DNA from 3 places in the Lactobacillus sp. wkB8 genome. Region 3 is predicted to be linked to each of the others. Evidence: predicted binding sites of a transcription regulator. Region 3 holds the regulator's gene; each other region holds the start of a gene.
The links. The regulator HrcA, encoded in region 3, represses chaperone genes, less so after heat shock. The targets are predictions, from matches to a motif close to TTAGCACTCNNNNNNNNNGAGTGCTAA.
Positions count from the first base shown of each region.

Region 1: the regulator HrcA is predicted to act here: its motif matches at 3,262-3,288, upstream of LACWKB8_RS07385 (Hsp20/alpha crystallin family protein).
Region 2: the regulator HrcA is predicted to act here: its motif matches at 8,317-8,343, upstream of LACWKB8_RS08690 (ATP-dependent Clp protease ATP-binding subunit).

Region 1 covers NZ_CP009531.1:1,571,420-1,582,147, forward strand. Annotated here, with positions in the region: gene LACWKB8_RS07360 (MucBP domain-containing protein) at 1-168, shown strand, start outside; gene LACWKB8_RS07365 (CPBP family intramembrane glutamic endopeptidase) at 230-892, opposite strand; gene LACWKB8_RS07370 (hypothetical protein) at 980-1,336, opposite strand; gene LACWKB8_RS07375 (Y-family DNA polymerase) at 1,329-2,642, opposite strand; gene greA (transcription elongation factor GreA) at 2,721-3,182, opposite strand; gene LACWKB8_RS07385 (Hsp20/alpha crystallin family protein) at 3,391-3,813, shown strand; gene LACWKB8_RS09175 (SHOCT domain-containing protein) at 4,265-4,363, shown strand; gene LACWKB8_RS07390 (C1 family peptidase) at 4,456-5,772, shown strand; gene LACWKB8_RS07395 (nucleoside hydrolase) at 5,841-6,779, opposite strand; gene LACWKB8_RS07400 (ABC transporter permease) at 6,788-7,744, opposite strand; gene LACWKB8_RS07405 (ABC transporter permease) at 7,744-8,889, opposite strand; gene LACWKB8_RS07410 (ABC transporter ATP-binding protein) at 8,882-10,417, opposite strand; gene LACWKB8_RS07415 (BMP family protein) at 10,492-10,728, opposite strand, start outside.
Region 2 covers NZ_CP009531.1:1,870,150-1,880,877, forward strand. Annotated here, with positions in the region: gene LACWKB8_RS08660 (BglG family transcription antiterminator) at 1-69, shown strand, start outside; gene LACWKB8_RS08665 (PTS sugar transporter subunit IIB) at 62-358, shown strand; gene LACWKB8_RS08670 (PTS ascorbate transporter subunit IIC) at 377-1,651, shown strand; gene tkt (transketolase) at 1,675-3,657, shown strand; gene rsgA (ribosome small subunit-dependent GTPase A) at 3,758-4,786, opposite strand; gene LACWKB8_RS08685 (branched-chain amino acid aminotransferase) at 4,925-5,947, opposite strand; gene LACWKB8_RS08690 (ATP-dependent Clp protease ATP-binding subunit) at 6,178-8,280, opposite strand; gene LACWKB8_RS08695 (AAA family ATPase) at 8,489-10,728, opposite strand, start outside.
Region 3 covers NZ_CP009531.1:1,108,957-1,119,684, forward strand. Annotated here, with positions in the region: gene LACWKB8_RS05180 (transcription antiterminator) at 1-1,490, shown strand, start outside; gene dnaJ (molecular chaperone DnaJ) at 1,532-2,674, opposite strand; gene dnaK (molecular chaperone DnaK) at 2,755-4,617, opposite strand; gene grpE (nucleotide exchange factor GrpE) at 4,636-5,223, opposite strand; gene hrcA (heat-inducible transcriptional repressor HrcA) at 5,236-6,285, opposite strand; gene ribF (riboflavin biosynthesis protein RibF) at 6,421-7,353, opposite strand; gene truB (tRNA pseudouridine(55) synthase TruB) at 7,372-8,265, opposite strand; gene LACWKB8_RS05215 (ribosome-binding factor A) at 8,310-8,672, opposite strand; gene infB (translation initiation factor IF-2) at 8,693-10,728, opposite strand, start outside.

The DNA.
Region 1 (10,728 bases), 460 kb from region 3:
AAGCTCAGGCGCAACAGCTATGTTTACAGTAAAACGGCTAAAAAACTGCAAAGTAAGGCCTTAAAGAAGGGGCAAAAAGTTAGAACTTATGGCGCAGCCGTTAAGATCCGGCAGAAGTTGTATTATATTGTAGGAAAAAATCAATACATCAAAAAGAGTAACTTTTAATAAACATTACAAGTAAAAAGAGCCAGGAAATTTTTCCTGACTCTTTTTTAATTTCATTTTTTTAAGTCATAATCATTAGGAGAACACCATTTAATACTGCTAAATAAATTGGCATCCATAAAGTTTGCGTATAAAGGTATGACCAAGCAAAAAGGGCTCCAAAAATCACATTAATAAGTAGTAAAGGTAATGAATGTTGCCAATTAAGAAGACTGAATAAGATACCTGAAGTTAGTATCCCTAAAATTGCAGTTGAAACAGTGTTGCTTCTAAAAGCATAGTTAAATAAAAAACCAGTAATTAAAAATTCCTGCAGTATCGGCAAAACTACACCAATGGCCACTACTAAAAACCAGTAAGTCGCTACTGCTTCATGGTGTAAATAGACAATTTGAAAATTATATAGTTTAAGTCTGCCATAAGATTGGAGCCATGAAACACTAATTCGTAATGCAGTTACCACAACAGTCAGGCCAATAATTAAGCCAAAGTTGCTAAGCCAGGAACCCGCAAAACTACGGTCAAAAAAACGTTGTTCCCTATTAAAGCGATAAATAAAAAACAATGAAACCATTAATGAGATAGTTGCAAATAAGATTAGATCCCAAATATGAATTGGTGAATTAGCAGTAACTAGCTTAATCACTCCGGCAACCATTAAATAACTAATAAAATAAATAAGATAGCGTATTAAGTTGCCTTGCCTTGATGCTGGTGTATTCACAAAAATTACCTCTATAATATTATGTACTCTACAAGTTCCATATTATAGCAAAAAAAGTAGCCTATATAAAATATCAAGGCAGATTTATTAATCCACACTAATATTATTTATATCCTCCAAAGCAATTTTTTGACCAGCAACAATAATGCCGTCTTCACCATAACCACTGACAAAGCCAACAATATCTGCCGGCAACTGATTATCGTCATTCATAACCTTAAGCTGCAGATGGACCATGCGGTGATTACCGTACGCCTTGAGCAGCTGCAAGCTTATATCTTCTATACTCATAGTATCTTTAGCAGGATGCTTTACGCTGCGCTCTTGCTTATCTTTATTAATTGCCATAGTATGATCGCTTAAAAAGAAGCCTTGCCACTTTTTCATTTTACGATCTTGGTAGTTTTTAAAAAAATCTTGGACAATTTTATCAAAATCATTCATAAGCATTTCCACCATTATGTCCGCCAACCAGACTGCTGCGCCTTATCGCAGTTGCTCCTTTAGACAGACTTGAGGCTTTGACTAAACTGGTAAAACCATATTTTTTCCTGATTTTGTCAACAGTTACATTTATTGTGTGCTTTTTAATTTGCTGCGTCGCGGGAACAAAAAAAGTTAATTGCTGACAATTATCTGGTGCCAAGCGGCTGCAATTAACCCCTAAAGCACGTACTGTTTCACCACGCCAGTTTTTACGAAAAAGTGCCAGTATTTCTTCAACCAACAAATCATTATCATTAGTGGGACAAATTTTTTGCTGCACGTTAAAGCCTTTGCGACTGCCATCTTGTTCATACTTAGAAAAGCCAACAAATAAGCTAATACAGCCAGCTTGTAAACGGTGAGCGCGTATTCTGGCACCAACCTGTTCGCCTATTTCACGCAAGACTATTTCAATTTCTCGTTGATCTGTATAATCACGGTTTAAGATCTGAGAATTGCCGTAATTCTTCATTATGGGAAAATATTTTTCGCTAATAATGCTGCGGTCAACACCCCAGCTAATCGCAAATAGCTGCTCACCGATTACACCAAATTCTTTTTTCAAAATCGCTGGATCAGTATGTGCCAGTTCATACATATTATTAATATGTAGATGATGCAAACGCCGAGCTATTCTTTTGCCAATTCCCCAAACTTCTTCCAAATCTTTGATTTGCCAAATAGTATCCGGCACATCAATATAATGCCAATAATCAATCATTGAGCAGCGATGCTTAGCAGAAATATCCATTGCCAGTTTAGCTAGCAGGGGATTTTCTCCAATCCCGCAAGTAGTATACAGCCCAATTTTTGATTTGATTTCTACTTGCATTTTACGTGCAACCAGGTACGGATCATCCCCAAACAAGCGCCACGACTTAGTCATATCAATCATACTCTCATCAATAGAATAGACATGAATATCTTCATCAGCAGCATACTTTTGAAAAATTTCCAATACCTGCATACTGCGCTTGATGTATAAATTCATATGTGGCTCTACCAGAATCAAATCCGGTGCTTCTTTTTTAGTGGGCAAATCCCGCACCCTCATCACGTTAGTCAACCCATACTTTTTCTTCGCTAAAGGTGAGGCCGCCATGATTAGCCCCGAGCCATATTTTGTATGTGGCTGATGCGAAACAACCGCTAATACAGCCTTCATCGGGTTTAGTCCTAATTGCAGGGCCTCACAGCTAGCAAAGAACGACTTGTTATCAATCATAAAAATTAAACGGTGCGGCTCATACCGATAATCATACATTGCTTTCACTTCCTATTGCAAACTCGTGTTCGCTAAAATAAATTATACAAACACAAGTTCGAATAATCAAGCGAAAAATTATTCGATTTTTTCAATAGTAACTTGATATTCCCCAGCCGGTGCAGCAACACTGACGGTTTTACCAACTTCTTTTTTCATGATTGCCTGCCCTAACGGTGAATCAAACGCAACTTTTCCAGCAGCTATATCAGCTTCCATACGACCGACAACTTGATATGTTTCAGTTTCTGGATCATCAGCAAACTTCAGTGTGACTGTCTTGCCCAAATCTACTTTACCATCAGCCTTTTTTTCAATGATTTCGGCATATTTCAATTGCTTTTCCAGATAACGCAGGCGACTTTGAAGGTGGCCTAAATCACGTTTTGCTTCCGTATACTCAGTATTTTCCGATAAGTCGCCTAGTGAGCGTGCTTCCTGCAAAATTTTAATTCTTCGAGGTCGGTCCTTTTTCAAATCAGCAATTTCATCTTTAATTTTTTGATAGCCCTGCGGCGTCATTTTTTGATAATAAACCAAAATATTTTCTCCTATATTTTTACTGCTAAAATTATCCACATGTTGAAAGCACTGTAATATTAGCATTTTCATTTAATTTTTAGCACTCAAAAAATAAGAGTGCTAATTATTTCCATTTTCAAAATCTGCATACTATAATAATAAGTGTAAGGAAGAAATGAAAGTCTTCTGATACAAATATATAAATTTTGAAAGGAAGTTTTTTACTATGGCAAATGATATGATGAATCGGCACAATGATTTATTCGATGCGATGAACGATTGGTTTGATCTTCCAAGAAAATTTTTTGACGATAACGAAGTAGCAAAATTAATGCAATCAGATGTTGTTGAAAACGACAAAGAATATGTAATCAAAGTTGACATGCCGGGAATGGATAAAGACAAGATCCACCTTAATTATAATAATGGTATTTTGAGTGTCTCGGGCTCAAGAAAGTCCTTCAAGGATATGTCTAAGGACAACAGCATAATTCACCGTGAAAGAAGTGAAGGTCACATTTCACGCAGCTTCAGATTGCCAAATGTGGTTGCAAGTGACATTCACGCCAAATACGATAACGGTGTATTGACTATTACCCTACCAAAGCAACAAGCTGGTGAAAGTGATAACTCAATTCAAATTGACTAATTGTCTTCAAATCATCAAAATATATTAACTCATTGATATAAGAAAAAGTCTATTTAAATTCATCTGAACTGTTTTTAAAATAAAACTTTTCAGAAACAATAAAATAAGCCAACCAGATTAAGTTCTGGTTGGCTTATTTTGTTTCCAACTGCTTTAAATAGTTTTAATCTAAGAATATCAATAATAATTTTAACATAGTTATTCTTGCAGTTCGGTTATTACTAATACGCAGTCTACTAAAGCAGAGACCACCTCACCTTTTAAACTTTTTCATTCTCAAGATTATTAACTGTTAAATTCAAATAACCAATGGCGCAACAAATATTTTTCTTAACGATTTAGATAAAACTGCTGCACCAATTTTAGCAGATGCTATTAAAAGCATGTCGCAGAATTACCAACAAAGTATTCAAAGTGCTCCAGTACAAAATACAACAGAAATACTCAAGATATGATTGCAGAGTTAAAGCAATTAAAAGAGTTAGTTGATGAAGGAATATTAACTGAAGAAGAATTTTCGGCTAAGAAGAAACAAGTTTTAGGATTATAAAGTCAAAGTGGGTTCAGCTATTGAACTCGCTTTTCTTTTAGCTTAAAATATAAAGTAATTTAAAAATAGATTAAAAAAGGAGAATATATTTTATGGCTCATAAACTAACTGTCCAAGAACTGGAAAAGTTTGCGGAAAACTTTAATAAAAATCCGCAAAATCAAGTTGTTGCTCGAGCTGCTCAAAAAAGTGGTGTTTTAACAGCTGCTTACAATGATTGCGTTCAAAGTGAATTGACCCGTGTATTTTCAACCGAACTTGACACAGAAAATGTTACTAATCAACGCCAATCAGGTCGTTGCTGGGAATTTGCTACTTTAAACATCTTACGCCACAATTTTGGCAAAAAATATCACTGCAAGAACTTTACCTTCTCTCAAAGTTATAACTTTTTCTGGGATAAAATTGAGCGTGCAAATATTTTTTATGACAATATTTTAGCTACTGCCGATGAACCACTTGATTCACGCACTGTTAAAGCTCATTTAGATGGTGCCGGTGAAGATGGTGGTCAATTCCACATGGGAGCCGCTTTGATTGAAAAATATGGCGTTGTGCCTTCTTATGCTATGCCTGAAAGCTTTAACGCCAATAATACTATGGGCTTTGCCAAGGCTTTGGGTGATAAGCTCAAAAAAGATGCGCTAGTCCTACGTAAATTAAAGCAAGACGGTAAAGACGATGAAGTCGAGAAAGCCCGTAAACAATTCCTAAGCGAAGTTTACCAAATGACGGCAATTTCAGTCGGTGAACCACCTAAGAAATTTGATTTGGAATACCGTGATGATGACAAGAAATATCATTTGGACAAAGATTTAACCCCTCTAGAATTTTTGCATAAATACATGGACGATGTTGACTTCAATGATTACGTTGTATTGTCTAATGCACCAGATCATGAATATGATAAGTTATATGGTCTGCCATTTGAAGACAACGTTGAAGGCTCTTATCGTATTAAATTCTTGAATGTGCCGATGGAATACTTGGAAACTGCAGCTGTTAACCAATTAAAAGATGGTGAGGCTGTTTGGTTTGGTAATGATGTTGGTGAACAAAGCGATCGTAAAAAGGGGTATCTTGACAGTGATCTCTACCAATTAAGCGACCTCTTTGGCGTAGACCTTAAGATGTCTAAGGCTGACCGCTTAAGAACTGGTGCCGGTGCCTCAACTCATGCTATGACTTTAGTCGGCGTGGATGAAGACGGCGGTCACGTTCGCCAATGGAAAGTTGAAAACTCTTGGGGTGAAAAGAACGGTGACAAAGGTTTCTTCGTCATGAACAACGACTGGTTTAAAGATTATGTTTACGAAGTTGTTGTCCACAAGAAGTACCTAACTCCAGAACAAGTAGCTATTGCCGAAGGTCCAATTACAGACTTACCAGCTTGGGACTCACTTGCTTAAGCTAAGCTATAACTAATAAAAAGACGAAATTCAAACACGAATTTCGTCTTTTTTGTTACAAATATTAATTACTTACTTCGTAGTAATAATTCATCAAATTTCTTAAAGAATAGCTTTTTATCAGCTTTAGTAACCAAAGTGATTTCCCGACCATTAGGATCATCTTCCATACGGCCAGCAGCTAATCCTTCCGTAATTACTTTTATTTGGTGCTTTTTACTTTCTAAAATCACTTCAGGATAAAGGACACTGATTATAGTTAAAACGTCCCAGAAGTATAATTGGACGCTCTTAGTTGGAGGATTGACTAAAAGGCAATAGCCTTGCGCAACTAAATCAGCAGCTGGATATTCACGTAAGCTGGCCCAATGCATTCTTATCTCATCTGTTAGTGGCAGTTCTTCACTGCTTTCAAGACCTACAATTTGTATTGGAATATTAGATTGCAATACTCTTTCAAGTGCAAATGGATCCCAAAAGGTATTCCAGTCTTGTGTACCATCAGCGTTAACTTGAATAACATTACCATGTCCATCAAGCGCTCCACCCATCCAATACAGTTTTTCAATGTTATCTGCAATTTTAGGATTGGTTTCTAAAGCACGCGCCAAATCTGTTAATGGGCCAGTCATAACTAAAGTTACAGGTTGACCTGCCGCCATAATTTTTTCGACCATATCTAAATGGGCAGGTTTTTCTGCCATTTTAGTAATCATTTTGCCAGATTGATTTAATAATGGTAAAAAATCAAATGAATAAGCAGCTTTACGCCATTCTTCTGGAAATTGGTTTACAGCCCGTGAATTTGACTTGGCAATTTCTATTTGGTCACCGCGTAAGTTAAATCTGTCCGTCATTTTACGGCATACTTCAACAGCAGGATCAACATAACCGTCAGCATCAATTGCACTGACCCCAATTAATTTAATGTCTGGAGCCAATAAAAGTAACAAATATGACACTAAATCATCAATATTACCGTCATGATTAAAATATATTTCTTTCATTTTTCTACCTATTTCGACTTAATATAATTTTGACCATCCGCTGCTGGAGCAACGGATTTTCCAAAGAACAGGACTAAAACTAAAATGGTAATTACGTATGGGGCAATTTGCATATAAACAGCAGGGATGTGGCTAAAGAATGGTAATTGATTGCCAATAATGCTGATACTTTGAGCAAAACCAAAGAATAGTGACGCTAGCATTGCACCTAATGGATTCCACTTACCAAAAATCATAGCGGCTAGCGCCATAAAACCTTGCCCCACGATAGTAGAAACTGAAAAGTTGCCTGAAATTGCTTCTGCAAATACTGCACCGCCTATTCCACCTAAAAAGCCGGATATTAACACGCCGGCATAGCGCATTCCATAAACATTGATTCCTAAAGTATCAGCGGCTTGCGGATTTTCACCACAAGAGCGCAGGCGTAACCCAAAGCGGGTTTTATATAAAATCCACCATAACAAAATTGACACAATTATTGCCAACCACGCAGGCGCTGAAGTATTTTGAAAGAAGATTGGACCAATGACAGGGATATTAGCCAAGCCAGGAAAGCTAAAGTAACCGAAACTTTGAGTAATATTTTCAGTTTGCCCCTTATCATAAATTGCTTTGATTAAAAACACTCCTAGTGGTGGTGCCATGAGGTTAAGCACGGTTCCGCTGATAATGTGATCAGCATGAAAATTAATGGTAGCAACCGCGTGCAGCAATGAAAAGAGCAAACCTACAATACCGCCGACAAAAAGACCAAGCCAAGGAGTTGCCTTACCAAAAGTAGAAGCAAAAGTCAGGTTAAACACAATAGCAGAAAAAGCACCCATTGTCATTATTCCTTCAAGACCAATGTTGGTAATCCCCGAGTTTTCGCTATAAACTCCGCCTAAAGCTGTAAAGATCAGTGGTGCTGAATACACAAAAGTTGATGACACAATTAGCGCTAAAATTGAAACTAAATTCATTAATTTTGTCCTCCTTGAGCCTTAGTGGAACTCACCACCACATTTTCCGACTTTTTTTCTGTGCCCTCAGTTTGTTCTTGAATTGCTTTAGCCTTTTTGGTTTTAAATAAGAGACCAATGACATACTGAATTGCAACGAAGAAAATAATAGCAGCAATTACTATTGAAACAATCTCATAAGGAATACCGGCAATGGTCTGCATCCCTAAGCCACCAATTTTTAAAATAGAAAATAGTAATGATGCTAGAAGAATACCAATAGCCGTGCCCCCACCAAGAAGAGCTACAGACAAACCGTCCCAACCAATATCCAGACTAGTTGTTTGGGTAAAGTAGTTTTGATAAGTACCAAGACCTTGCACAACACCACCTAGACCGGCAAAGCCGCCAGATAGTAACATAGACAGCATAATATTCTTTTTAGCAGACATACCAGCATAGCGACTGGCTGCAGCGTTCGTACCAACCGAACGAATTTCAAAACCAGTAGTAGTTTTCCTCATTAAATACCAGTATAAAAAGACGGCAACCAGAGCAATAAAAATTCCCGCATTAATCCGCGAATCACCAAACATTGAACTGAGCCAATCAATTTTTAAGCTGCCATTAGCAGCAATTGTTTTTGTAGTATCAGTGTCAACCCTTAATTGACCCGGCATAACTTGCTGCATTAAGTACTGGCAAGAATACAGCACAATATAGTTGATCATTATTGTTGTAATTACTTCGTTGGTACCAAACTGAGCGCGCAACCAGCCGGCTACACCGGCAACAAGCGCACCGGCAAGAATACCAGTAAGCACAGCTAGCGGAAGCAAAATCACTTTAGGCATGTGCGGGTTGGCAAGAACTACCCAAATGGATGATAGCCAACCAGCTTGAGCCTGACCGGGTAAACCAATATTGAAAAAACCGGCAGTTGAAGCAATAGCAAAGCCGATAGCGGTAAAAATCAGTGGCGTAGCTTCACGAATGGTTTCACCGATACCGTTCATGTTACCTAATGCACTAGAAAACATTGAAGCATAAGCTTGAAACGGATTATAGCTCCAAATCAGCATGATGACAGCACCAACAATAAAGCCTGCCAAAATGGAAACAATTGGGACTAGGATTTTCTTAGTTTTTAGTGTTACTTTAAGCAAGTGCGCTGCCTTCTTTCTTAACGCCAGTCATTAATAAACCTAACTCCTCATCACTGGTGTTTTCTGGCCTGACTTCGCCAGAAATACTGCCATCGTGAAGTACAATAATGCGATCGGACAACTGCATAATCTCATCAAGTTCATACGATATTAACAAAATTGCTTTACCCTGAGCTCGTTCATTTAGAAGCTGATTATGAATATATTCAATAGCACCAACATCAAGTCCGCGTGTCGGTTGAAAAGCAATAATTAAATTGCTGTTGCGGCTTAGTTCACGGGCAATGATCACTTTTTGTTGATTACCACCGGATAAATCACTGACGGGCACCCTTTCACTTGTAGTTCTAATATCAAATTGCTTAATTAATTTTTGAGCATGTTCATGAATGACATCATAATGCATGACATTGTGGCGTGAAAATGGTTCTTGATAGTAAGTTTGTAAAGCCAAGTTATCAGAAACAGAAAAAGGTAAAATTAAGCCATATTTTTGCCTGTCAGCAGGAATATATGACACGCCCTTTTCAGTAATTTGACGCACTTTACGGTTGGTCATATCTTCACCGTCGATGATAATTTTGCCAGAATGAACATGCTGCAAGCCCGTTAGCACCCTCGCCAGTTCATCTTGACCATTGCCATCAATACCGGCAACTCCCAAAATCTCACCAGCATGTAATTCAAAGGACATCCCTTTAATTACAGCAACGTTTTGCTTGTTTTTAACTTGTAAATTTTCAACTTGTAACATTGTTTTACCAACTTTTTCAGTTGGTTTATTAAGCTCCATGTTAACGTGGCGACCAACCATCAATTCTGCCAAGCGGTTATTATCAACGTTAGCGACATCAAAAGTCCCTACGCTGCGACCAGCCCGAATAACAGTCACACGGTCAGCTGAACGCTCAATTTCTTCCAATTTATGAGTAATTAAAATAATCGATTTACCCTCTTTAGCTAGCTCATGCAAAATTTGAATAAATTCAGTAATTTCCTGTGGAGTTAAAACCGCAGTGGGTTCATCAAAAATCATAATATCGGCACCGCGATACAGAACCTTAAGTATTTCCACTCTCTGTTGCTGTGCCACAGTAATCTCACTTATTTTTTTCTGAGGATCAACATTTAAGTTATAACGTTCAGATAAAGCTTTAATCTGCTGTTGTGCCTTTTTTAAGTCTAATTTGGGGCCCTTAGTTGTTTCGTGACCCAAAATAATATTTTCTAATACGGTAAAGGATCCCATCAACATAAAATGTTGGTGAACCATGCCTATACCCAAATCTTTTGCGACAGTTGGATTTTTAATGTTAACTTTTTGTCCGCGAACCAAAATGGAACCGGAAGTTGGGGTCATTAAGCCAGATAAAATACTCATTAAAGTTGACTTACCTGCACCATTTTCCCCTAATAAAGCCAAAATCTCACCCTTTTTCAAAGTCAGATTAATATCGTTATTGGCTTTAAAACCATTGAAATCCTTAACAATATGGCGCATTTCTATTACGTTCGTCATATTTTCCATTTTATGTTAATTTCCTTTTTTGTAAAAAACTCTTTGCATAAGAATACACAAAGAGTTTTAATCAATAATTTACTTTATTTCTGCGCTACTTTTATTTTCCCTGAAACTACTTGCTGCTTGGCTTTTTCTACTGCAAGCCAAGCTTTTGATGTAAGATTACCCTTCATAATCGAAACACCGTTGTCCTTTAATGAATAGACAAGATGTTTCCCTCCGGGGAATTTGCCATCAGCAGCATCATCAGCTAAAGATTTGGTCACTACGTTTAAACCCTTTAGAACAGAAGTTAAAGTAAAGTTAGCCTTTTTACC
Region 2 (10,728 bases), 760 kb from region 3:
GAAACTAGGCCTGCTAATGTCTATACATTAATAAAGAAGTTTGAATCGAGGTATAGCGAAAATGAGTAAAAAATATTCTATTTTGGTAGCTTGTCGAACAGGAATGGGATCCTCAATGATGCTCAAAATTAAAATTAATCAGGTTGTGCGAGAGAACAAATTTCCCTTCGAAGTCTCTCATGACGTAATCGACGCAGCAAAGGGGCTTGATCCTGACCTATTGGTAACGATGGAGGATTTAGTACCTGATGTTAAAGATGACGTCAGAAATATTATTGGGATAAAAGACATAATGGACAAGAATGAAATAAAAACGAAGTTGCAAAATTTTCTCGATCAACAAAATCCTGCATCTTAAAAAGGAGAGTGAATAATAATGAATGCCATTCTATCTCTATTGGTAGATTTATTAAGTACAGCTTCAATTATGATTGGACTGATATCTTTTATTGGTCTGGTCTTACAAAAAGAAAGTCCCACTAAAATTATCAATGGTACTTTGAAAACTATTGTTGGTTTTCTAGTTTTTACTATTGGTAGTTCTGCTGCAACAGTTGCTTTAAACGATTTTCAGGCATTATTTGCTAAAGGATTTCATCTTCAAGGGGTTTTACCATTAGCAGAAGCCGTTACCGCTCTAGCTCAACAGCGTTTCGGCACTGTAGTTGCATTGGTGATGACTTTAGGCTTTGTAGTCAACTTAATTGTTGCTAGATTAACGCCAATGAAATATATCTTCCTTACCGGACAACACAATTTATATTTGGCTGCTCTATCTACCATCATGCTTAAATCAGTAGGTTTGAGTAATCCCTATATAGTGGTAATTGGAGGAATAATAGTAGGCTTTATGTCCGCAGCAATGCCTGCAATCGCCCAACCAGGAATGCGTAAAGTTACTGGCGGTGATGATATTGCATTAGCTCACTATGTATCAATTGGTTATGCCCTTTCCAGCTGGATCGGGGGAAAAGTGGGCAGTCCGAAAGAAAGTACAGAAAAATTGAAGTTACCAGGATGGCTTAGTATTTTTAAAGATTATGTCATCGGAGTTTCAATTACGATGGTCATTTTTTATTACATTGCTGCTTTATTCGCCGGCAAGGCACAAGTTGAGCAATTATCAAAAGGAGTTAATTGGTTAATTTATCCTTTATTACAAGGACTACAATTTGCTGCAGCCTTATACGTAATTATTACAGGGGTGAGATTACTTTTAGGCGAAATTGTTAATGCCTTCGTTGGTATCTCAGAAAAACTGATTCCTAATGCAAAGCCAGCTTTAGATGTTCCCGTTGTTTTCCCTTATGCTCCAACAGCAACAGTTATTGGCTTCGTATCTGCTTATGCAGCGGGATTGTTGATGATGCTGGTATTTGCGGCTCTACATATGCCCGTAATCATTCCCGTTGCAGTGCCTTACTTTTTCATTGGTGCTACAGCCGGCGTTTTTGGCAATGCTACGGGCGGCTGGAAAGGCTGCGTTATTGGTTCTTTTATCGTAGGAATTTTAATCGCCGTAGGTCCATCCCTAGTATATCCAGTATTATCGTCAATTGGCTTAAAAGGAACCGCTTTCCCGGAAACAGATTTCAACGTCGTTGCCTTAATTATTAAATTTATTGGTCAAATAGTACACAGTATTTTTTAGCAATATTAAAGGAGTCAATATAAATGAATTCAGAATTAGACCAATTATCAGTTGATACAATTAGAAATCTAACTCTTGATGCGGTTCAAAAAGCTCATCATGGTCATTTAGGAATGCCTTTAGGAGCAGCTCCTTTGGGCTATACTTCATGGCGGTATTTTCTTAAGGTTAATCCGGCAAACACAGAGTGGTTTGATCGTGACCGCTTTGTCTTGAGTGCTGGTCACGGATCAATGCTTCTATATTCACTACTGCATTTAGCAGGCTTCCCGCTTTCTATCGCAGATATTAAGCAGTTTCGTCAATTACACAGCCTGACCCCAGGCCATCCTGAATATGGCAAAACAGCAGGAGTCGATGCCAGCACAGGTCCACTAGGACAAGGATTTGCTATGGGAGTTGGAATGGCGATTGCGGAAGCTCATCTGGCAGACAGATTTAATAGACCTAATTTCCCTATTATTAATCACTATACGTATGTAATTTCAGGCGATGGTGATTTTGAAGAAGGCGTTTGCCAAGAGGCAGCATCTCTTGCCGGTAATTTAGGTTTAAATAAACTAATAGTCTTATGGGATGCAAATAAAGTAACATCGGACGCCGATTTAACAGCTTCGAATACTGAAAATGAATTACAAAAATTTGCTGCTATGGGCTGGAATACACTGGAAGTTGCTGACGGCAATAATTGCCGTGAAATTTATAATGCTCTTAGCGCAGCTAAGCGCTGTTCAGACAAACCAACTTTGATCAAGGTTAATACAATCATAGGTTATGGTTCGACCCTTCAAGGTACCAATGCTATCCACAGCGATCCTGTTTCAGAGCAAGAAGCAGAACATATGAAAGAGCAATTTGGGTTTACTGATAAAGAAGCTTTTTATGTGCCCGAAGAAGTAAAACAGTGGTTTTCCGCTGTTAAAGAAAGAGGAGCTAAAGCTGAACAAAATTGGCTTAATTTAAAGCAAAATTATGTAAAGCAGTTTCCGCAACCGGGTCAACAATTAGAACAAATTATGACTAATGAGCTTGCCCTACCTGATTTTACTAATATTAAAATCACAGGAGAATTAGCTACAAGAGCTGCTTCTGGTAAAGTTCTCAATAACATTTATCAACAATACCCTATTCTAGTAGGTGGAAGTGGTGATTTAGGCACATCAAATAAAACCACAATTAACAATAAGTTTTTTATGTCTAAACATCGTTATCAAGGTCCAAACATTTACTTTGGCATTAGAGAATTTTCTATGGCAGCAATTGCTAACGGAATAACACTACATGGTGGGCTACGGGGCTATACCGGAACATTTCTAGTATTTTCAGATTATATGAGAAGTGCTATCAGGCAAGCAGCAATTATGAATACACCTACAATTTTTGTTTTTACACATGATAGCCTTTATGTAGGGCAGGATGGACCTACTCATCAACCAGTTGAACAATTAATGTCACTAAGAGCCATGCCTAATATTACAGTTTTTCGACCTGCAGATAATAATGAGGTTAAAACTGCTTGGCAATTAGCCCTAAAGTCTACCACAACCCCAACTGCAATTATTTTAAACCGTCAGCCTGTACCACAACTTGCTGGAAGTGACAGTATTAAAGCTGAAAAAGGTGCCTATATTATTTCCGAAGCTGCTAATAACAATCCTACTGGGATTATCATTGCAACAGGTTCAGAAGTAAGTTTAGCAATTGCGGCCCAAACTATTTTGGCAGAACAGGGGGTTTATGTGAGAGTTATTTCAATGCCATCATGGGAACTATTTAACGAGCAAACTCCAGACTATCAAACTAAGATTTTGCCCGTTAATATTAAAAACAGGATGTCTATTGAATTGGGAGCTACAATGGGCTGGCAACAATATGTTGGTCTGAATGGCGTTCGCATGGGTTACGATCATTTCGGCGAATCTGCTCCAGCTTCTGACATTATTAAGATGATTGATTTCACTCCCCAACACGCAGCGCAATTGTACTTAAATTCTTTTCCAAAATAGATTAGGATTTAGAGATAATTTAAAGCAATAACAACTAAATACGCGTTTTTAACACCAGTTTAAAAACGCGTATTTTTATTTATATTTTCCCCTGTAAAAACTACATTGGCGGCTTGCGGTAATTACGCTTACTCATTGCTTCTCTCTTACCTTCTGCTTTGCGGCTCAATTTTTTGGCGGTTTTGGCATCAAGATAGCCCTGCGTAGATTGGCTTTCTTCCTGCAGCTGAAGAAATTGGTCATAAGACTTGCGCTCTAGCGTACCATTCTTGACGGCAGCTTTAACTGCGCAACCCGGTTCGTCAATGTGCTTACAATTACGAAAATGACAATTTTGAGCCAATTGTACAATCTCAGGAAAAACCTGTGCCAAGTCACTAGCGCCCACACCAACACTTTTTATCCCCGGAGTATCAATCAAAACAAAATCACCCTGTTCAATCAAAATTAGCCGTGAACTAGATGTGGTATGACGTCCCTTATCTGTTTTGTCACTAATATGACTAGTTGCCATTACCTCTTTTTGAGCAACGGCATTTACTAGGGTTGATTTGCCTACTCCAGAATTGCCATAAAAAGAAACTGTTTGTCCCGGTAAAATACTGGCTCTCAATCCTTCGATTCCCTCTGTTGTCACACTGGAAGTAGCAAAGACAGCAATATCAAACTCATCTGCAAGTTCTGCAGCTATCTCCGCGCTTTCCGGGTTGAGATCTGATTTTGTTAAAACTAGGGAAGTTTGATACTCATCATCTTTTTGAAAAGCATACAAATACCGTTTAATACGGCTACTTTTAAAGTTCTTATTCATGGAAATACAAATAAATAATTGGTCTATATTGCTGGCAGCATCTTTTTCCTGAACATGATACCCTTCACCCGTTAACCTGCCTAATGTACTGTATCGTGGCAAACGCTGATTAATTAAGTCAAAATCAACTTGGGGATCTAAGGTTACCCAATCGCCTACTAAAAATTGTTCGGTTCTATTTTTAGGAATAGCATTTATTTCAGCGCCGTTTAAATGTATAACTTTATACATCCCTGCAGAATTCAGCGATATGCGCCCCAAAGTTGCATTATCATCAACTTGTTCATGTTGTTTATACGTGTTTAATCCTAATTCCATAGTTATCTCCTAATAGCAATGGTTAAAATTATTAATCAACTTTTTATTATTTTCTCACTATTCAACCTAACTCGCAATTAGGTTTTTAACAGAAAAAAACGAGACCTCAGCCTCGTTTTTTGTTCCCGAATTTCCAACTTATTCTAATGTTTGGACCCAGCCATCTGGCCCTTTCTTATTACCATATTGAATATCAACTAGTTCATTATAAAGCTTAGTAGTAATCGGACCTGTTTCTGTTTCACTGTAAATAACGTGCTTTTTACCTTTATAAGTAATTGAGCCCACAGGAGAAATTACCGCAGCTGTCCCCATCGCACCAGCTTCTTTCATGTTAAAAGCTTCTTCTAAAGTAATTTGCCGTTCAACCGGGTCTAGTCCTTGCCACTTAGCGACTTCCAAAAGTGAGCGCTTAGTAATCGAAACCAAAATTGATTTTGACTTAGGTGTGACAAATTGACCTTCTTGGGTAATACCATAAAAATTGGCACCACCAAATTCATCAACATATTTATGTTCACGTGGATCAAGGTACAAGCAATCGGCATAACCATTTTGATGCGCATCAACAGCTGGAAGCAGGCTGCTGGCGTAGTTACCTGATGTCTTTGCTCGACCAGTACCGGCATAAGCGGCACGATCATAATCACTAACAATGTAATCTGCAGGGTTCAATCCTTTAATATATGCACCAACGGGAACCGCAAAAATGCGGAAAGTATATTCATCGGCTTTTTCAACGCCCAGAACTTTAGAAGTTCCCACCATAAGTGGTCTTAAATATAGAGTTGCGCCGCTATCATAAGGTGGCACGAATTCTTTATTTGCTAAAACCACTTGTTTCACTGCGTCAACAAACCTATCTTCTGGAAATGGCGGCATGGCTAAACGCTTTGCTGAAAGAGCAAAACGATGGGCATTTTCATCAGGTCTGAAAAGATTAATCTTACCGTCTTTTCTCCGATACGCTTTTAATCCTTCAAAAATTTCTTGACCATAGTGCAGTACTTCCGCACCCTCAGAAAAAGTCATGGTCGAATCTTCAGTCAGTTTACCTTCCTGCCATTCACCATCTTGAAATTTAGCCTCATAACGATAAGGCAGATCACGATATTTAAATCCCAGATTCTTCCAATCCAGGTCTTCTACTCGTTGTTTCATATGAATTGTCCCCTATATACAAAAAACACATAGCTGAAAACCTTTCAGCTTTTTAATATTAATTTAATTGCTAACTAATTTAAACTAAATTTTTACTGCTGTCAATAGCTTTTCCCGTTCTTTTTTATATTACCATTATTCTATTTTTATATTGATTAACTGCTGTTTCACGTGAAATAATATCAACCAAAAAAGGGGTCATCCCTTTACGAGATGATCCCTTTTTAAAATTAGTCTTGTTTTACTTTAGCTTTAGTTTCAGCTTTTGGTTCTGGTTTTTCAGTAATATCCAAAATAGCAGCATCATTTAAGTAAACATGCTTGTCATCAGCTGTAAACTTAACTTCTTTAGTGTCAGGCTCCTTCATTAATAATTTAGCAATCGGTGTCTCCAAGTCTTGCTCAACTACTCTGCGTAAAGGTCTTGCACCAAATTTCTTATCATAACCTTTTTCAGCCAGATAAGCTTTAGCCTCATCAGATACTTCAACTTTCACATTCTTTTTAGCTAAAACATGTGCCATCTTCTTTAAGTAAATATCAATGATCTTATTCATATCATCTTTAGTTAACGAATTAAACGGCACGATCGCATCAAGCCTATTCAAAAATTCAGGTCTGAAGTATGCTTCCAGAGCTTTAATCAGCTTATCATGATCAACTTTGCCGTCTTTTAATAATTGGTCAGAATAACCAGCATTAGAAGTCATGATTAAAATTGTATCCTTAAAGGAAACAGTCCTACCTTGAGCATCAGTCAAACGACCATCGTCCATGATCTGAAGCAAGGCATTAAATACTTGTGGATTGGCTTTTTCAATTTCATCGAACAAAATTAAGCTGTATGGTTGGTGACGAACCTTTTCAGTCAATTGACCGCCCTCACCATAGCCAACGTAACCTGGGGCAGAGCCAATTAGTTTATTAACAGCCATCTGATCTTGATATTCAGACATATCAAGTCTAATAAGATGATTTTCACCACCAAATAGTTGGATGGCCAATTGTTTAGCTAATTCTGTCTTACCTACACCGGTAGGACCAGTTAATAAGAATGTACCAGTAGGACGATCATTGTCTTTGAAAACTTGTTTACGGGCAATTGCATCAGTAATGACATCAACCGCATTATCCTGATCAATAACCACTTTCTTTAATTTCTGAGCCAAATCAAGGTTCTTTTGTCCTTCACTTGCGTGCAGTTCACTCATTGGAATTTTGGTCTTGGCTTCAATCAAAGCGTAGATATCCTCATCGGTGACATGCGGCGTTGCTTTCTCATCTACATGATTAGCTTTGTCGCGTAAGTCTTCAATCTGCTTCTTCAGCTCGCTTGCTCTACTGTAATCTTCTTTTTTGGCAGCAGCTTCTTTTTCACTTTCCAGCTTTTTAATCCGCTTCTTTAAAGTTGCCTCATCATCAGGAATAGTGTCGAGACCCTTTTTGGCACCTGCTTCATCCATTAAATCAATGGCTTTATCAGGTAAATAACGTCCCTGAATGTAACGCTGTGATAATTCAACAGCCAGCTTCAAAGCACTATCATTGTATTTTACATGATGGAAAGCTTCATATTTATCTTTTAGACCTTCCAAAATTTTGACAGTCACTGCAGCAGATGGCTCAGGAACTTGCACTGGTTGGAATCTACGTGCCAGTGCCGCATCATTTTCAATTCTCCGGTATTCACTCGTGGTCGTTGCACCTATTAAGTTCAAGTCACCACTAGCTAAAGCCGGCTTCAAAATATTAGCGGCATCACCGTTATTGTTTTCAGAATCCGTAGAACCTGCCCCAACTATATTGTGCAATTCATCAATGAATAAGATAATATTGGGGTTCTTCTTAGCTTCATCAATTACTTTTTTAAGACGTTCCTCAAAACTACCACGGAGACTAGATCCGGCAACCATATCATTAATGTTGATTGCAATAATATGCTTATCCTTCATTTTATCTGGAACATCGCCTGTAGCAATTTTTTGTGCCAAGCCTTCAACTATAGCAGTTTTACCAACACCAGCCGGTCCCACTAAGACCGGGTTGTTCTTTTTACGCCGACTCAAAATTTCAATTACTTCCTGAATCTGTTCGTCACGACCAATAACAGGATCGTATTTATTCTTTTTAGCCTGTTCAACCAGGTCAACCCCAATTGGTTTTTGACCTTGCTTTTGTCCGCCTTGTGCATTTTGTTGAAAATCCTGGGGAGAAATGTTCATGCTACTAGAATAGTGAATAGGAATAGCCCCGCCGTTATCATTAGTATTGTTAAAGAAAGAATTGTTTAATTCATTAAATAAATCGTCAAAATCGTTATCAAAATATGCCATATGTAAACACCCCTTTGATAGGTTATAAATTTGTAATTAGCACTCGATGAGTTCGACTGCTAACTGCTTACATATTATATTATAGCAGGTTATCCACAGAAAGCAACTTTTTTACTTGTTTTTTCCACAATTATTGCTTATTTTTCCACAGTAGCAAAAAAGCCTGATATAGCAGCACTTAATTTGTACTATCAGGCTCAGATTAAGATTATTTTTGATATAATTTAAATTGTTTTCTTAGATATTTACCGGTTAAACTGGCAGATTTTTGAGAGATATCCACAGGAGTACCGCTTGCTACAATTTTTCCTCCTTGAAGTCCACCTCTTGGTCCCATATCAATCATATAATCACTGTTAGCCATAATATCTAAATCGTGGGTAATAGTGATAATCGTTCCTTTTTGATCAAGTAATTTCTGAAATACTTTTAACAGCGTTCTGACATCCTGTGGATGTAACCCAACTGTAGGCTCATCAAAAACAAACAGAGTGCCCTTTTGTCTTTGATGAATATGACTAGTTAATTTCAAGCGCTGCGCCTCTCCACCCGATAAAGCTGGAGTTGATTCTCCTAAATGAAGGTAGCCCAAGCCCATGTCATGCAAGGTACGAATAGTTTTATTAATTTTAGGTTCTTCTTCAAAAAGTCCTTCTTTTAATGCATCATCAACTGAATAATCCAATACATCCGCAATACTAAGATTATGCCATTTTACTTTTAAAACATCTTTGTTAAAACGATGCCCTCCACATACTGAACAAGTTTCGACCATATCTGGCAAATATTGTATATCAAGCGAAATCACTCCCGTACCATTACATGCCGGACATGCACCTTCTTTATTATTGTAGGAAAAATGAGCAGCAGTATATCTTAATTTTTTTGCTAATGGTTGTTTGGCAAACAGTCTGCGCAAATTATCCATAATGTCAGTATAAGTTGCAACAGTTGATCGTTGATTTTTGCCCACAGGTGAAGAATCGACACTAACAATATTTTTAATACCAGGATTTACTAAATTTTTTACCCACTCTGGTCCATGATTATTTTCTGCCTTAAGGGCAGGGATAAGGGAATCAAGTATCAAAGTTGTTTTACCAGCACCAGAAAAACCGGTTACTGACGTTAAGCGGTTAATAGGAATCTGAGCATGAATATTTTGTAAATTAAACCGATCCGTTACAGTAAATTCTACTTTACCCTGATCAAAAATATGATCTGCACCCGCTCTTTGACGAACAAGTAGGGTTGCTTTTCCTGTTAAATATGGACCAATTAGTGATTTATCATTATGCTTAATGTCTTGAGGTATTCCCTGGGAAATAATTTCTCCACCTTGACTTCCAGACCCTGGACCAATTTCAATTACCCAGTCAGCTGCATTGATAATGGCAGTTTCATGGTCAACCACAACCAGAGAATTTCCTTGATTAACCAGTTCATGAAAAACTTCAATTAGTCCCGCCACATTGTCAGGATGTAGTCCCACAGATGGTTCATCTAAAACATACAGCACACCTGTTGTTTCTGTGCGCAAAGTTCTCCCCAGCTGGATTCTTTGAAGCTCACCTGTGGACAAGCTGCTGGCTTGACGATCTAAGCTCAAGTAGTCCAGTCCTAATTTTAATAACGGCTTCACTTGGTGCATTAACTCGTCAATTAAGTTTTTAGCTAGATCATACATATTTTGCGGCAGCGCTGCTAAAATTTCTTTCATATAATGACCTAATTGACCCAGAGTCAATTGCTCAGCTGCTACAATATTTTTACCGGCAACCAGTTGCTGCCACCTGCTAGGATCAATACGATAGCCATGACAACGTGGACAAGTGCTAAATTTATAAAAAGAGTTTATTCTTTGCAAACCCCGCTCCGACTTGGTGGTTTTGCGTGAGTTAGCTACAGCATTATAAGCATTTTCGTATAGTGCATCTAAGTGATAGACCCTACCCGTTGAAGTTGGCAGGTCAATCGGTATCTTGCGCTCTTTTCCATGTAGCACAATTTCTTTTTCTTTGGCGTTCAATTTTTTATACGGTATATCTGTGCGCACTCCCAATTCCCGCGCAATCCGCCACATCCAATTACGACCTGGAATTTGCCAAGTAGCAACTGCCCCTTTTTCAAGAGACAAATTTTCATCAGCAATAATTTTACTGTCGTCAATTTGCTCAACAGTTCCCAGTCCCTGACACTTTTGACAGGCACCATCCGAATTAAAGGCGAAATCTTCTGCACTATAAGCATAAAATTGCACGCCACATGTTGGGCAAATCAGCCGTCCCATTGCTTCTCCGGTTAAATCCATTGCCTCAGCAATTTTAATAGTCGGTGGAACCCTGTGGCCGTTGGGACAAACCGGTGAACCTAAACGCGAAAAAATTAGACGTAAAATATTAAAGACCTCGGTAACAGTGCCTACCGTTGAACGTACACCTGGAATGG
Region 3 (10,728 bases):
GCAAAAAGAATAAATTAAGTATTTCAGGAAGTGAATATGACAAGCGCCTGTTTATCAGAAATATTATTGTCTCCGAGCTTGTAAATGAAAATAAAAGCTGGGAAATGACGTCATTAAAAATTTCTGCTAGTGATTACACTCATGTTAAGAGCATAGTATTAACTACAATTGAAGAGTTTAATTACTATATTGACAAGCCATATTTAACCAATCTAGTTATTAATGTTCTGATCACTTTATATAGAGATAGACAAGCACATTTTATTGAAAAAATTAAATACAATGTCTTTAAAGAATCAATTGAATTTCAAATTGCTCAAAGAATATGCGGCAGATTAACAGATCACTGGCCTATCATAATACCTAAAAATGATATCGCGTATATAGCTTTATCAATCAGCGGACAAATTGAACCAAAACAGTCTTTAGACTCTATGACAAATAATTACCAAATCTCAAAAACGATCAAATCGATTATCAAAGAGGTGTTTAATTATTATCTGTTAACTCTGGATTATGATGATATTCTGCCCCACTTTATTACTCATATTAGGTCTCTACTAAAACGAGCAAAAAGCAAACAATTTATTACTAATACCTCAATAATTAATTCAGTGAAAGAAACCTCTCCTTTTACTTATGATGTAGCAATACACCTAACTAAACTGTTAGAAGACAAATTTTTGGTCAAAATTCCGCCTACAGAAATAGATTTATTGAGTATTTATATTGGATATGTCATTGAACAAACAAGTCAAAAAGACGATAGGATTAAAGTCGGAATCTGTTGTCCAGATTACAGACATATCTCGAAAATTTTATCTAAACAGCTAAAAGAGAGTTTTGCCAGCAAGATACAAATAGTTTTTGTGGATAAGCGTGTACCTACTCAACACGAAATTAATCAAGTCGAATTAATAATTTCGACCATTAAATTTAATTCAATGGGCAAACCCTTTGTTCTAATTAGTCCCTTTTTCTCAGAAAATGAAAAACTAAAGATTGAAAAGAAAATAATCTTAGTTAAACAAATGAAGGATGAGATAGCACAAAAAAACAGTTTGGCCACTTATTTCAATAAAAGGCTCTTTTTTAAAAACAAAAATTTAACCTCAAAAAGTGACGTCATTTACTTCTTAGGGAAAGCTATAGTAGAAGAAGGTATAGTACAAGAGAATTTTATTCAATCTGTATATCAAAGAGAGACAATATCTTCTACCTGTTTTTTTAATTTATTTGCCGTTCCGCACGCCATTGAACTTAATGCGAAAAAAACACAAATCGCTGTTTTGTTAGAAGAAAATGGCATAGAATGGGATAAAGGTCATAAAATCAATTGTGTTTTCATGATTGCTGTCAGTCATAGCGATCGCAAAGAATTTATGAAGTTATATAACAGTTTCATACAAGTGCTTTGTAATCCCAAATCAATTCAAAAGATTATTTTATCAGAATCTTTTGAACAGTTTATTGCCAATTTTTTACGATAAAAATAAAAAGCAGTACTAAAAATTTTAGTACTGCTTTCTTATTACTGTAATTTTTCTTTTAATCTTTCAAAAAAGCCTTTTTCCTGAGGGGTAATTGAGCCTCCTCCAGCTTTAACAAATTCAACTAAAGCCTGCTTTTGTTTTTCGTTAATTGATTTTGGTATTTGTACCTGAACAGTAGTAATTTGATCGCCATTACCACTGCCGCGCAAATAAGGAACACCTTCGCCATGCAAAGTAAATTCTTTATTCGGCTGAGTACCAGCAGGAATTTTTAACTTTTTATCTCCATGGACAGTTTTGACATTTATTTCATCGCCTAATGTTGCCTGTGCAAATGAAATTGGCACTGTGGTATAAATTGTCGTTCCTTTACGTTCGAATTCTTTTGAAGGTTTAATGCAGTAACTGATATAAAGGTCACCATAAGGCCCGCCATTTTTACCAGCTTCGCCTTGGCCATCATAACGTAATTGCTGACCGTTATCAATTCCAGCTGGAATATTAACTTCAATGGTATTTTTACCATCAATTACTCCATTACCATGACAGGTTTGACAAGGATGTTCAATAATTACACCTCGACCATGACACTTATCACATACAGTTTGGCGCCGAATTACACCTAGCATCGACTTCTGCGTAACAGTCATATAGCCACTACCATTACACTTATCGCAAGTTATTGGGTGTGTGCCTTTTTCTGCCCCATTCCCTTTGCAAGTTGGGCAAGTTTCACTGCGAGTGTATGAAACCTGCGTCTTTTTGCCGGTAATAGCATCCATGAAATCAATTGTCAGAGTATAGTCTAAATCTTCACCACGTGTTGGTGCTGTTGGATTAGCACGACGCTGGTTAGCTCCTGTTGCGCCACCGAAGAAATCATTAAAAATATCACCAAAGTCGCCGAAGCCGCCAAAATCACTATATCCTTGGCCCGCACCACCAAAGCCGCCTTGACCATTGACTCCTGCAGAACCAAATTGATCATATTGGGCTTTCTTTTGTTTATCGTGTAAGACTTCGTAGGCTTCATTAACCTCTTTATATTTTTCTTCCGCACCCGGTTCGTGATTTAAGTCGGGGTGATATTTTTTGGCAAGTTTACGATAAGCAGAGGTAATTTCTTTATCACTGGCATTACGATCAACACCAAGCACGCTATAGTAATCTTCTTGTGCCATCTATAAGCTCCTTAACTTTACAAAAGAAAAGAACTACTTTTCCTGGCAGTTCTTTTCTAATTTATTCAATTATAAACCCTTTACTTATCTGGGTCTACCTTATGAAACTCGCCTTCGCCTGCGGAACCGCTACCTGAATTGCCATCTTGTGAACCAGGATTTTGGGGACCTGCTTGCGGACCGGCTTGACCTTGTGCACCTTGAGCCCCACCATTAGCTTGGTACAATTTGACTGCTAGGTCTTGAGCAACTTTGGATAATTCATCTTTCTTAGACTTCATTTCATCCAAATTGTTGTCTTTTTGTGCCTTCTTCAAAGCATCAAGTGCATCCTGTACTTTCTTAGTGTCATCATCAGATACTTTACCTTTAACATCTTTGAGAGTCTTTTCAGTGGAGAAGATTAATTGATCAACTTCGTTACGTAAGTCAACTTCTTCTTTCTTCTTCTTATCCTCTTCAGCATGTTCTTCAGCTTCTTTTTGCATCTTCTTAATTTCTTCATCGGATAAACCGGATGAACTCTTGATAGTAATCTTTTGTTCTTTACCGGTTCCCATATCCTTAGCAGAAACATTAACGATACCGTTCTTGTCAATATCAAAAGTAACTTGAATTTGTGGCACACCACGAGGAGCTGCTGGAATATCAGTTAATTCGAAACGACCTAAAGTCTTGTCATCAGCAGCCATTGGACGCTCACCCTGCAATACGTGCACGTCAACAGCTGGTTGATTATCAGCAGCAGTAGAGAAGATTTGACTCTTGGAGGTTGGGATTGTCGTGTTCTTCTCAATTAACTTGGTAAATACACCACCCATAGTTTCAATACCAAGTGAAAGAGGAGTTACATCAAGTAAAACAACATCCTTAACGTCACCAGAAATGACGCCACCTTGAATAGCAGCACCCAAAGCAACAGCTTCGTCTGGGTTAATTGAGTGATCAGGTTCTTTACCAGCCCACTTCTTAACGGCATCTTGCACAGCTGGAATACGAGTGGAACCACCGTTTAAAATAACCTTGTCAATATCATTAACTGTTAATTCAGCATCTTTTAACGCATTATCAAACGGAATCTTAGTCTTTTCAACTAAGTCAGAAGTTAATTCATCAAATTTTGCCCTAGTTAAGTCAGCTTCAAGGTGTAATGGACCAGATTCACCAGCAGAAATGAATGGTAATGAAATATGAGTTGAAGATACACCAGAAAGATCTTTCTTAGCCTTTTCAGCAGCATCCTTTAACCTTTGTAAAGCCATTTTATCTTTAGAAAGGTCAACACCGTTTTCATCTTTAAAGTTCTTAATCAACCAATCAATAATCTTGTTATCGAAGTCGTCACCACCAAGGTGAGTATCACCATTAGTTGAAAGAACTTGGAACACACCGTCACCTAATTGCAAAACGGAAACATCAAAAGTCCCACCACCAAGGTCGTAAACTAAAACTTTTTCATCTTCAGCATCTTTGTCAAGACCGTAAGCAAGTGAAGATGCAGTAGGTTCGTTAATGATTCTCTTAACATCAAGGCCGGCAATTTTACCAGCATCCTTAGTAGCTTGACGTTGAGCGTCATTGAAGTATGCAGGAACTGTAATCACAGCTTCTGTTACTTTTTCACCTAAATAATCCTCAGAGAATTTCTTGATATACTGCAAGATCATTGCTGAAATTTCTTGCGGAGTGTACGCTTTATCTCCAATCTTCACCTTATAATCAGCTTCACCCATGTGGCGCTTAATTGAAGAAATAGTATTAGGATTGGTAATTGCTTGTCTCTTAGCAACTTCACCGACTTGGATTTCTCCATCCTTGAAAGCTACTACTGAAGGAGTTGTCCGATTTCCTTCTGGGTTAGTAATAATTTTTGGTTCCTTACCCTCAAGAACAGCAACCGCTGAGTTGGTAGTTCCGAGGTCAATTCCGATAACTTTTGACATTGATATGCTTCCTTTCAATTATTGTGCTACAACAACCATTGCTGGTCTTAAAGTACGATCTTTGTATAAATAACCTTTTTGCAAAACTCGCACAACATGATCTTTTTGATCGTCATTTTCAGCCACAACTGTTTGAACAGCTTGGTGTAAATTAGGATCAAATTTTACACCTTCAGCTGTAATTTCACTAATTCCGTGATCTTTCATCGCTTTAACCAGTGAATCAAGGGTCATTTGTACACCCTTTTTAAGTTGCTTTGATGCTTCGTCATCAACTTTGGTAGCTAAAGCTCTTTCTAAATTGTCCATTGCTGGCAGAACATCTTTGGCTAAAGACTGTGATTCATATTTAATAAGTTGTGCTCTCTCGTTATTATAACGATTTTGCATATTTTGCATTTCTGCTTGACTGCGCAAGAACTTATCTTCAAGATCATCTTTTTCCGCCTGTAACTTAGTCAATTTTTCTTTAATTTTTGTTTCTGAAGTTTCAGGCTTCGTTTTCTTGTTAGCCTCAGATTTTGAATCTGTTTTTGGTGACTGGGTTTTCTCAGAATGACGTTGATTTTCATCTACGTCTTTTTTGGTTTTTTCTTCCTTACTCAAGGCTAACCTCCTTTATTTAAATCTACCATAATATTCAAGCAACTTTTTTGCTAACTCGTTTCTAAAGTATTCAAGGAGTCCTATTACTTGTGAATATGGCATGTTATCAGGTCCAAGTAAAGCTATTATGCCTTTGCCATGTGAGCCGACACTGTACTCAGCTGTAAGCAGACTGTAATCTTTTAACAAGTCATTTGATAGTTCAGAGCCTAAACTTACTTTTACTGGATACCTATCACTTTTTAAACTTGCTTCATTATTCAAAATACTTGAAATCAAATCATTGTGCTCAATCAACTCATATAATGAACGTAAATTAGAAACATCGCTTAAAGAAATATTATTGAGCAAATTAATCTGACCATCAACGTACATTTGCTCACTAGCAGCATCGCTAATAACATCTTTTACCAATTCAATTAATTCGGCAACATGACTAACTTTAAGTTTTTTACCTAAAGTCTGTTCCAGAAATTCAGGTGTCACTTCACTTAAAGTTTTACCTGCTAATTCATCGTTAATCATTCGAACGGCACGTTCAATCTCATCACCATGAACATTATATGGTAACGTATAGACTTGATTATGAACATCACCGTCACTAGTTGCTAGAATGGCCATTATTTGTCTACTAAAAAGCGGGACTATTCTAAATCCTGAAATAGTTAAATCACTATTTTCGGGACCTTCCGCAAAAGCAGTGTAATTAGTCAAATCAGACAAAATTTTGGCAGCTTCCTGCACAATGTCATTTACCTGATGAAATGGCTGATCTAGCTGATTAATGATTCTCTTATAAACAGAAGAAGATATTTGTAAGGGCTCTACCAAGTTATCAAGGTAGTACCTGTACCCTTCAGTAGAAGGAACACGACCACTTGACAAATGGGTTTTTTCGATTAAGCCCTTTTCTTCTAAAACGGCCATTTCATTGCGAATTGTTGCGCTCGAAACTTTAATTGGCAATTGATTCATGACTGTTTTTGAACCAACAGGATCATGTGTCTGCGTGAAATCATTGATAATTGTTTTTAAAATTAATTCTTGACGTTCGGTCAACATAAATATCGCCCTCACTTTTAGCACTCAATCTTCTCAGGTGCTAACAATTATTATGATACTAGCTTTTAGCAGAATGTCAAGCTGAGTGCTAACTTTTTTATTAAAAACCGTTATCTTTTAAGTCTGATAATATAATTACTTATGATTTGCAAAATAATTTGTAATTTCTGACTCGTCCCGACTCATCTGCTCTTTTAATTCCTTCAAACTATCAAACTTAATTTCGCCACGGGTATACTTATACCATTTAATTAGCATTTCCTCATCATAAGCTTCTTGATCAAAACCAAATAAATTTGATTCAATATATAGTTTTTGACCATCATTGATAGTGACATTATAACCAACACTTGTCATAGAGTCATACCATTTCCCTCTAATTTTAGTTTTGGTGGCATAAACTCCTACTTTAGGGACTACTTTTTTGGGCTCCCAAATTAAATTAGCCGTTGGATAACCTAATTTATGACCATTGCGCAGTCCATGTCCAATATAGCCAGACATTAGATAAGGAAAACCTAATAATTTAGCTGCTAATTCCATTTCTCCAGCACTGATCGCCTTTTTTATTTCTGTTGAACCAATTTTTTCTCCGTCATAAGACTGTTTCGGAACATCAACTATAGCAAATCTGCCTTGAGCAAATTCAGGGAAGTTTTTCATATTGGCTATATTTTTGGGCCCATAGGTATAGTCAAAGCCGGCAACGACAGTATCAGTGCGCAATTTAACAATGATTTCGTCCACAAATTCTTGTGGCGTCAGCTGGCAAAATGCGTTATTAAAGTGCATTACTAATAAATAATCGACATCAAGCTTTTGCATTTTATATGCCTTTTCCGACAAGGTATCAATGTAGGTAACGTTTTTATTTTGATAAATTTCTTTGGGGTGGCGATCAAACGTCATCACAACAAGAGGTAAATGTTTTGCTTGTGCCTTTTTTTTAGCAGCTTTTATTATTTCTTGGTGTCCCCGATGAACGCCGTCGAAAAAACCCAAAGCAAGAACTATTTTCTGGGGGAAGATATTTTTCTTAATGGGATATGTTAAATGGATTATTTCCATAATAAGACCTTCATTCACTTATTCATTTTGTAAAAGCATTAAATAAGGGCGATACATGGTACCATCTTTCTGATAAATTGCCTTAACGCTATTATTGTACCGTAATGCCACCTTTTTTGCATTCGTTTTCAAGTAAATAGCAGCGCCATTTTTGACCTTAGTCCAATCCGTTTCACTGAGATCAGAGTGACTATAGTCCTTGAAAAAAGCATCTAATGGCTGAATAAATTCAGTGACGTGTTCAGGATGCTCAATTATTGTAGACAATTTAACTGCCTGCTCCAAAGCAAAACCCGAACTTGCTGTACGTCTTAAAGTCTTCATCACTGCTGGTACACCCAGCTTAGTTCCCAGATCATTAACTAATGACCTTACATACGTCCCCTTACTACATTCTATTTGAAAACTAAAAGTTTCTTGTCCTTTTTCGTCATCAAAAAATGGTTCCCGTTCAAGTTCATAATTAGTGATATGCACTTTTCTCTTAGGTCGCTCAACACTTATGCCGGCTCTGGCATATTCATAGAGATGTTTCCCATTCACTCTCACCGCAGAGTAGATTGGTGGCACTTGCTCGATTTCTCCGATAAATTCCTGCATTGCTTTTTTAATTTCCGTTGCCGCAATTTTTTGATTGAGTTTCTGAGAGCTTAATATTTTCCCACTAGTGTCGCAACTATCTGTAGAAAATCCTAAAATTCCTTGCCCAACATATTTTTTATTTTGTTGATGCATTAGTTCAATCAATTTTGTAGCCTGACCAATTGCAATAGGCAATACACCTGTGACATCTGGATCAAGAGTCCCAGCATGACCAATTTTTTTAATGTGCAACACCTTGCGTAAATGATAGACAACATCTGCACTCGTCATTCCCTGATCTTTATCTATCACTAAAATACCGTTTATCATTATATTTACCTTAACCATGAAAAAAGCGCCCAACAGCGCTTTTCTTACTTATTACGATTTGCATCCTGCTTTTTTACTTCAGCGATCAATTGATCAATTTTACTACCGTATTTAACCGAATTATCTCTTTTAAAAATCAGCTCTGGAACTTTGTAAACAGTTAGGACTTGACCTAAAAGGTGTCTCATCATTCCTTTAGCCTTATTCAATCCGGCAGCAGCTTCTTCTTCTTTTTTAGAATCTTCTGTAAGAATGCTGTAGTAGACAGTAGCGTAGGACAGATCATTAGTACATTCAACCGCTGTGATTGTAACATCATTAACTCGTGGATCACGAATATTTTTGCGCAAAATTTTCGTTAATTCACGGAGGATTTCTCCTTCAACACGACCAATTCTGTGTTTCATGTTTTTCCTCCTAGTTAATCTTACTCAGGTTTAACTTCCTGCTTTTCAACCGCTTCTAATTCATCACCAATTTTAATATCATTATAGTTCTCAATGGTTAGACCACAGTCAAAACCTTGTTTGACAATTTTGGCGTCATCTTTAAACCGTTTTAGAGAAGCTACTTTACCAGTATAGATAACTACACCGTCACGAATTAGGTTTACAGTAGAATCCTTAGAAACATAGCCTGAGTCCACAAAAGCACCGGCAATTGTTCCTACTTTAGAAACCTTCCAAGTTTCGCGTACTGTCAGATTACCGACAACCTTATCTTCATAAGTTGGCTCAAGCATACCCTTCATGGCAGCCTTGACATCATCAATAGCTTTATAAATTATACTGTAAAGGCGAATATCAACGCCATCGGCTTCTGCTTGTGACTTGGCAGTAGCTGTAGGTCTGACGTTAAAGCCGATGATGAACGCATTCGAGGCACCTGCTAAAGTAACATCTGATTCGTTAACCGCACCAACGCCGGCATGAATAATATTAACGCGGACGCCTTCAACTTCGATCTTTTCAAGTGACTGTTGTAGTGCTTCAGCTGAACCCTGTACGTCAGCCTTTAAGACAACGTCAACTTCCTTCATGTTTTCTTTCTTCATGGTGTCAAACAAGTTATCAAGGGTAACATGCTGCACATTTTCACGGGATTGTTGTAATGCCTGCTGTGCCCTTTGTTCACCGACACTTCTTGCAGTCTTTTCATCGTCAAACACTACAATTTTATCAGCTGATTCAGGCACATCGTTCAAACCAGTAATTTCCACTGGCATTGAAGGGGTAGCTTTTTCAACTTGGCGTCCGCGATCATTAGTCATCACTCTGACACGACCAAAGCGATTACCGACAACAATAGGATCACCTACTTTTAGAGTTCCTTGTTGAACCAAAAGGTCAGCAACAGGTCCCCGACCACGAGAAAGTCGTGCTTCAATAACTGTTCCGATTGCTTTTTGTTTAGGATCGGCTTGCAATTCCATAACGTCTGCTTGCAATAAGATCATTTGCAGCAATTCATCAACATTTTCACCTGTTTTAGCAGAGATATTGACAAAAATAGTGTCTCCACCATAACTTTCAGGAATTAAATTGTATTTCATCAACTGTTCAGTGACATGCTCTGGATTAGCGCCAGGAACATCCATCTTGTTGATTGCAACAATAATTGGTACCTTGGCACTTTTAGCGTGATCAATTGCTTCAATAGTTTGTGGCATTACACCGTCATCAGCTGCAACAACCAATACCACAATATCAGTTATTTCAGCACCACGTTCACGCATGTTTGAGAATGCAGCATGTCCTGGAGTATCTAAAAATGTAATAGGTTGGTTATCAACTCTTACTTGATAAGCACCAATTTTTTGAGTGATACCACCTGCTTCATGTGCAGAAACGTGCGTATGACGCAAACGATCAAGTAAAGTAGTCTTACCATGGTCAACGTGGCCCATAATCGTAACTACAGGTGGACGTTTGGTCTGGTGTTTAGATTCCTTAGAAGCAGCCATTCTCTTATCATAAAGAGTATCAATATCTGAAATATCTTCATGAACTTTTTCTTTTGCATTAATATTGTATTCAGCTGCTACTAATTCAATCGCATCTTTATCAAGTGATTGATTTTGATTTGTCATCACTCCCAACATAAATAGTTTTTTAACTATTTCAGCTGGCTCCCGGTGCAATATCTTTCCTAGATCTTGGGCATTCATCCCTACTTCATAAACTAGCGTTTCTGGTAAAGGACGTTCTTTTCTTTGCGTAGGCTGCTTTTTAGGAACTTGTTCAAACTGCTTTTTCTTATTCTTACGCTTATGTTTCTCTTGGTGCTTAGTATAGTTGTTTGCACCATAAGCTTGATTTCTACCCTTTCTGCCAGGTTTACCAGAATTGCGACCATGACCATTACCACGACGCTTTTCTTCTTTTGCTGGTTCAGGAGCTGCATTAGTATCTAACACTTTTTCTTTATGAACAGTATTATTATCTTGCTGCTTCTTCATTCTTG